DNA from 3 places in the Cellulomonas sp. JZ18 genome. Region 3 is predicted to be linked to each of the others. Evidence: riboswitches for the same ligand, from Rfam matches in the RefSeq annotation. Region 3 holds a riboswitch; each other region holds the start of a gene.
What was found. Region 3 has a riboswitch for thiamine pyrophosphate ahead of GC089_RS01420 (MFS transporter). Riboswitches for the same ligand answer to the same signal wherever they lie in the genome.
Positions count from the first base shown of each region.

Region 1: another riboswitch for thiamine pyrophosphate. It lies ahead of GC089_RS06760 (YkoF family thiamine/hydroxymethylpyrimidine-binding protein); the one in region 3 lies ahead of GC089_RS01420 (MFS transporter).
Region 2: another riboswitch for thiamine pyrophosphate. It lies ahead of GC089_RS16915 (thiamine ABC transporter substrate binding subunit); the one in region 3 lies ahead of GC089_RS01420 (MFS transporter).

Region 1 covers NZ_CP045245.1:1,481,104-1,483,296, reverse strand. The annotation lists gene GC089_RS06770 (CHAD domain-containing protein) at 1-565, shown strand, start outside; gene GC089_RS06765 (hypothetical protein) at 629-988, shown strand; TPP riboswitch at 1,086-1,208, shown strand; gene GC089_RS06760 (YkoF family thiamine/hydroxymethylpyrimidine-binding protein) at 1,344-2,042, shown strand; gene GC089_RS06755 (ECF transporter S component) at 2,039-2,193, shown strand, end outside.
Region 2 covers NZ_CP045245.1:3,748,557-3,750,749, reverse strand. The annotation lists gene GC089_RS16925 (SulP family inorganic anion transporter) at 1-213, shown strand, start outside; gene GC089_RS16920 (DUF4235 domain-containing protein) at 232-510, opposite strand; TPP riboswitch at 624-744, shown strand; gene GC089_RS16915 (thiamine ABC transporter substrate binding subunit) at 812-1,909, shown strand; gene GC089_RS16910 (iron ABC transporter permease) at 1,926-2,193, shown strand, end outside.
Region 3 covers NZ_CP045245.1:318,747-320,939, forward strand. The annotation lists gene pheA (prephenate dehydratase) at 1-918, shown strand, start outside; TPP riboswitch at 973-1,083, shown strand; gene GC089_RS01420 (MFS transporter) at 1,072-2,193, shown strand, end outside.

The DNA of each region.
Region 1 (2,193 bases), 1.2 Mb from region 3:
TCGCGTCGACGACGACCGGCGGACCGCGCGCACCGACGCGCTCGAGCGCCTGCACGCCCACCTGGCCTCCGGCGAGCACCGGCGCCTGCTCGCAGCGCTCGCCTCCCTGGCGGAGGACCTGCCGCCGGGGCCGCGCGCCGACGAACCGGCCGAGCGGCTGCTCCCCCGACGGGCACGCAAGGCGTGGCGCCGCTTCGACGCGGCCGTGGAGCGGGCGACCGCGGTGCCGCCCGGTCCCCGACGGGACGAGGCGCTGCACGCCGCCCGCAAGGACGCCCGCCGTGCCCGGTACGCGGCCGAGGTCGCGGCATCTGCCGTCGGCGCCCCGGCCCGGCGCTCGGCGCGCCGGGCGAAGGCGGTGCAGGCGGCGCTCGGGGACCAGCACGACGCGCGGGTCCGCCAGGCGTCGCTGCGCAGGGTCGCGATGCAGGCCCACCTCGACGGGGAGAACGCGTTCACCTACGGGCGGCTGCACGCCCTGGCGCAGGTCGCGGCCGACGCCGCCGAGCGGGACGGCCTCGTGGCGATCGAGCGGGCGCGCCGCGGGCGGGGCTGGCTCGGCTGAGACGCGTCGCCCGTACCGGCTCCCGGCGCGCCGCGGCGCGGGCCGCTCCGTAGCGTGGACGGCATGACGGAGCGCGCCGAGGTGGACCAGTTCTTCGACGAGTACCGCCGCGGGCTGCTCGCCCGCGACACGGCGGCGGTGGCGGGTCTGTACGCCGTGCCGGCGCTCATCGCGTTCCCGGCGCAGTCGCTGGCGGTCGCGGACCGCTCGCAGACGGAGGCGTTCTTCGCCAGCGCGTGGGAGCAGGACGACGGGGTCGACGACGTCACGTCCGAGGTGCGCGTCGTGGCCGAGACCGGGCACAGCGTGTGGGCCGACGTCACATGGCGCTACGGGGACGAGCGGACGGAGCGGTTCATGTACCAGCTCGTCCAGGACGGCGACGCCTGGCGCATCGCCGTCCTCACGCCGCTGACGTCCTGACGCTGCGGGCGAGGTGCGGCCGGCGGGCACGGGACGCCCCCGCCCGCCGTCCCGGGCACCCTGGTCACGGCGTCGCGGGGCGCGCTAGGGTCGGCGCCACACGCCCCCGGGGAGCGCAGGAGCGCTGAGAGTGCCGGCCGGACGCCCGTCGTCCCACCGGCTGACCCGTGGAACCTGATCTGGTCAGCACCAGCGTAGGGAGCAGGGCTCGTGTCGCGGCGACCCGCGGCGCGCCTCCTCCCGTCGCGCGCCCGCACGGGTGCACGACGGGCGGGCGCGTCCGCGTGCCGGCGGGGCTCGCCACCTCCTCCTGCCCGGTTGCGTCCTCCCCGGGGGCCCGACCCCGGGAGGACCCGTGACCCCGACCACCACCCCCGACGCCGCCACCGACGCCGCGGCCGACACCGGCACCGGCACCGCGAGCAGCGCCCCCGCCGCGCACGACGACCGGCGGACGCGCGCCGCCGCGCTCGGCGTCGGCGCGCGCGTGTCCGTGCACCCGCACCGCGACGACTTCGCGCCCGTGCTCCTCGCGGCGCTGGACGCGCTCGACCGCACGGGCGTCGACGTGGTGACCGACGACGTCTCGACGCTCGTGCGCGGACCCGAGCCGGACGTGCTGCGCACCGTCGTCGCGCTCGTGACCGCCGTCGCGCGCGCCGGCGGGCACGTGGTGGCGCACGTCCACCTGTCCCGCGGCTGCCCCGGCGAGGTCGCGTGCGACCTCGGCGACGACGTCGTGCTCGCCCCGGTCGACCTGCCGCTGCCCGCACCGGTCGGCCTGCCCGCGAGCGCGCACTGGGCGCTGTACCCGCTCGGCGTCGACGGGCACCTGGACGCGGTGCTCGCGGCCGTCGAGGAGGCGGGCACGCGGGTGCGCGTGACGCCCGAGCACTACGTCACCCGGCTGGACGGGGACCTCGCGGACGTGCTGGGCGCCGTGGCGCTCGCGTGGGCCCGCACGGGTGAGCACGTGCGGCACGTGGTGACGCACGTGACCGTCTCGGTGGGCTCGCCGTCCGCCGCCCCGGCGCACGTGGCGGTGACCCGGTGAGCGCGCAGGACGCCGCGCCCGCCGACGTGGACGCGCCGGTCGTCGACGTCCGGGCCCGCCGCGGGCTCACGCTGTCCGAGCTCGTGCTGCTGACCGTCCTCGCGGCCGTCTTCGGGTTCCTCTACTGGGCGCTCGTGCAGGCCTGGGGCGC
Region 2 (2,193 bases), 610 kb from region 3:
CTCGTGCACCGCTTCGACTACGCGGGCGACCCGGCGCGCGTCGTCATCGACCTGTCCCGTGCGCACGTGTGGGACGCGTCCACGGTCGCGGCGCTCGACGCGATCCGCACCCGCTACGCCGCCCGCGGCACCCAGGTGGAGTTCGTCGGCGTCAACGCGGACAGCAGGGCCCGCCTGGACCGCCTCGCCGGCACCCTGGGCGCCGGCCACTGAGGCGCCGCGGGCCGCGCGTCAGCGGGCGATGAGCTTGGCCGCGCCGCGCGTGGCGAGCACGCGCGAGAGGGCCACCACGGCGCCCGTGATCACCGCGGCCAGCGCCACCTCCGAGAACTTGATGTCCTCGTCCGTCGAGTCCGCGGCCGGCGGCTTGTGCCCCTTCGTCTTCTCCCACGCGGTGTCGACGACCTTGTTCGCGACCCACACGGCGCCGAGCGTCACGCCCATCCCGACGATCTTCGCCACCATCGACTTGTCGTTGTCCGCCACGCGTCCTCCCAGGTCGTGCGTCATGTCCGCTACCAGGGACGACGCTATCGGCGCACGCCGTGCTCCGCAGTCCGGTGCGGGCGCCGACGGCCCCGGACGGGCGTCCGGACCACCCGCGCGACAGGACTAGGATCGGCCGTGAACGACAGGGGAGCGTCGAGCGCCGCACGGGCGCCCGGGCGCTGAGAGTGCGGACCACCGCAGACCCTCGAACCTGATCCGGGTGATACCGGCGTAGGGAGTCGGGCAGCTCTTTCCCCGCCGGTCGTCGTGCCCGCGGGTGCGTCGTCGGCGGGGACCCCTCCGCACGACGACGGAGGACACGATGACCCCCCGCACGACCCGGCGCGCGCTCGCGCTCACGAGCCTGACCGGCGCCGCCGCGCTCGCCCTGACCGCCTGCTCGGCCGTCGGCTCCGGCGGCGGCGCGAGCGACGACGCGACCGGCACCGCCGACGCCGGCACCGTCACGCTCGTGACGCACGAGTCCTTCGCGCTGTCCGAGGGGCTGCTCGAGCAGTTCGAGGAGGAGTCCGGGCTGACCGTCGAGGTCGTGCAGCAGGCGGACGCCGGCGCCCTGGCGAACCAGCTCGTGCTGACCAAGGACGCGCCCCTCGGCGACGTCGTCTACGGCCTCGACAACGCGTTCGCGACGCGTGCGCTCGACGAGGGCGTCGTCGTCCCGGCCGACGTCACGGCCCCGGCGGCGCAGGACGCGGCGCAGTACGCGGTCGAGGGCGACGACGAGGGCGCGCTGACCGCGATCGACTACTCCGACGTCTGCGTCAACGTCGACACCGCCTGGTTCGCCGAGCACGGCGTGCCCGAGCCGACGACGCTCGAGAGCCTGCTCGACCCGGCCTACCGCGACCTGCTCGTCGTGCCCGACCCCGTCACCTCGTCGCCGGGACTGGCGTTCGTCCTCGCCACGATCGGCGCGTTCGGCGAGGACGGCTGGGTCGACTACTGGGCGGGCCTGCGCGACAACGGCCTGAAGGTCGCCGACGGCTGGAGCGAGGCGTACTACACGGACTTCACCGCGGGCGGCGGCGACGGGCCGCGGCCGATCGTGCTGTCGTACGCGTCCTCCCCGCCGGCCACCGTCCCCGAGGGCGGCACCGAGCCGACGACCCGCGCGCTGCTGGACACGTGCTTCCGCCAGGTCGAGTACGCGGGCGTGCTCGCGGGCGCCGACAACCCCGAGGGTGGGGCGCAGCTGATCGACTTCCTGCTCTCCGACGCCGTCCAGGCCGACCTGCCCGGGTCGATGTACGTCTACCCGGTCAGCACCGCCGTCGAGCTGCCGGAGGAGTGGGCCCGCTGGGCGCCGCTCGCGGAGCAGCCGTTCGAGGTCGCCCCGGCGGACGTCGACGCGCACCGCGAGGAGTGGCTGACGACCTGGTCCGACACGGTCGTCGGCTGACCGACCCGGGGACGACATGACGACGACGCTCGAGCGGGCACGCCCCGCCGCACCGGCTTCCGGGCCGCGCGGCGGCGGCGTGCCGCCCGGGCGCGTCCTGTTCTGGGGCGGCGCGGTCGTCGTGCCGCTGGTGTTCCTCGGGGTGTTCTTCGCCTGGCCGGTCGCGGCGATCGTCGGCCGCGGGTTCGTCACCGACGGCGGGCTCGACCTGGGCGGGTTCGCGGACGTGCTGGGGCGGCCGCGCACGTGGCGGATCGTCGGGCAGACGCTCACGCAGGCGACGC
Region 3 (2,193 bases):
ACGTTCACCGAGGAGGCGCTGCGGCGGGTCGCGTCCCCGGACGCGGCGCAGTACCTGCCGCAGACCGACGTCGGGTCGGCGATCGCCGCCGTCCGGGCGGGCGACGCCGACTACGCCGTGGTGGCGATCGAGTCGACGGTGGAGGGCGGCGTCACGGCGACGCTCGACGCGCTCGCGACCGGCGACCCGCTCGTCGTGCTGCGCGAGGTGCTGGTGCCGGTGCAGTTCACGCTCGTCGCCGCACCCGGGACCGCGCTCGCGGACGTGCGCCGCGTCTCGGCGCACCCGCACGCGTGGGTGCAGTGCCGGCGGTGGATCGCGGCGCACCTGCCGGGGTCGGTGCACGTGCCCGCGACGAGCAACACGGCGCCCGCGGCGCTGCTGGTGGAGGCGCTCGCGTCCGGTGACGCCGCGGGTCTGCCGTTCGACGCGGCGCTCGTGCCGCCGTCCGCCGTCGCGACGTACGGGCTGACGCCGCTGGCGGAGCACGTGGCGGACAACCCGTCGGCGCTCACGCGGTTCGTGGTCGTCGGGCACCCCGGCGAGGTGCCGGCGCGCACGGGTGCGGACAAGACGAGCCTCGTCGTGCACCTGCCGGACAACGAGGCGGGCGCGCTGCTGGCGATGCTCGAGCAGTTCGCGGTGCGCGGCGTGAACCTCTCGCGCATCGAGTCGCGGCCCATCGGCGACGCGCTCGGCCGGTACTCGTTCTCGATCGACGCCGAGGGGCACATCACGGACGAGCGGATGGGCGAGGCGATCATGGGCCTGCACCGGCGCTGCCCGTACGTGCGCTTCCTCGGGTCGTACCCGCGCGCCGACGCGGTCGCGCCGACCGTGCACGTCGGCACCGCCGACGAGGACTTCGTCGAGGCACGCGCCTGGCTCGCCCGCCTGCGCTCCGGCGGCGCGGTCTGACGTCCCGCCGTGGACAGGTCGCGGCCCGCCCGTGACCCGCCGCTAGCATCGCCGGCACCACCACACGGGAGCCCGCACCAGCGGGCTGAGAGGACGGCTGTCGGGCCGTCGACCGTTCGAACCTGTCCGGGTCATGCCGGCGTAGGGAGTGCCATGCCTGACGTGCGTCCTGTCCTGCCCACCGAGCCCGCGGCTGAGGCCGCGACGTCGCCCGCCCCGCCCTCCGCGGGCACCGCGGCGGCCGCCGACCCCGCCCGCGCGGCCGTGCGCGGCGGCGTCCTCGGCAACTACGTCGACCAGTTCGACATCTTCCTGCCCGTCCTCGCGCTCGCGCCGGTCGCGGCGGAGCTCTACGGCACCCGCGCGGTCGTCACGTACGCCGGGCTGGTCTTCGTCGCGACGCTGGTCGGCCGCCCGCTCGGCGCCGCGCTGCTCGGTTCGCTCGCCGACCGCGTCGGCCGGGCCGCCGTCGCCCGGGCCAGCATGCTCGGTCTCGGGGTCACCACGCTGCTCATCGCGGCGCTGCCGGTCGCGGCGATGAGCCACGAGGTGGTGCTCCTCGCGGTGGTGGCGCTGCGGTTCGTCAGCGGCGTGCTCATCGGCGGCGGGTACACCTCGGCGGTGCCGCTCGCGATCGAGTGGTCGGCGCCGCGCCGGCGCGGGTTCGTCAGCGGGCTCGTCATGGCGATGTCGCCGGCGGCGAACGCGACCATCGCCACCCTGGTGCTCGTGCTGCTCGGCGCGCTCGGCAGCGACGGGTACGCCGCCTGGGGGTGGCGCGTGCCGTTCGTCGTCGGCGCGGTGCTGGCGTTCGTCGCGGTCGTGCACTTCCGCCGGCACGTGCGGGACACGCCGGAGCGCGCGGCGGCGGCGCCCGCGGCCCGTCCGCTGACGTCCGTGCTGGTCGGTGCGGAGCGGCACCGGCTGTGGCGGCTGCTGGTGCTCATGACGGGGCTGTGGCTGTTCACGAACATGGCGGTGGCCGTGGTGACGTCGCAGCTGGACGTCGTCGCGGGGCTCGACGGGCGGGCCGTCACGCTGACGATGCTCGTCGCGACCGCGGTGTCGGCGGTCGCGATGGTCGCGAGCGGGCACGCGTCGACGCCCGTCGGCCGCCGGCGGTTCCTCGTCGCGTTCGGTGCCGGCGCGGCCGTGCTGGCCCCCGCGACGTACCTCGCCGCGTTCGGCGCGCCGGCCTCGGGTCCGGCGCTGGTCGCGCTCGTCACCGTGCTGCAGGTCGTCACCGTCTCGGCGTACGGGCCGATCGGCGCGCAC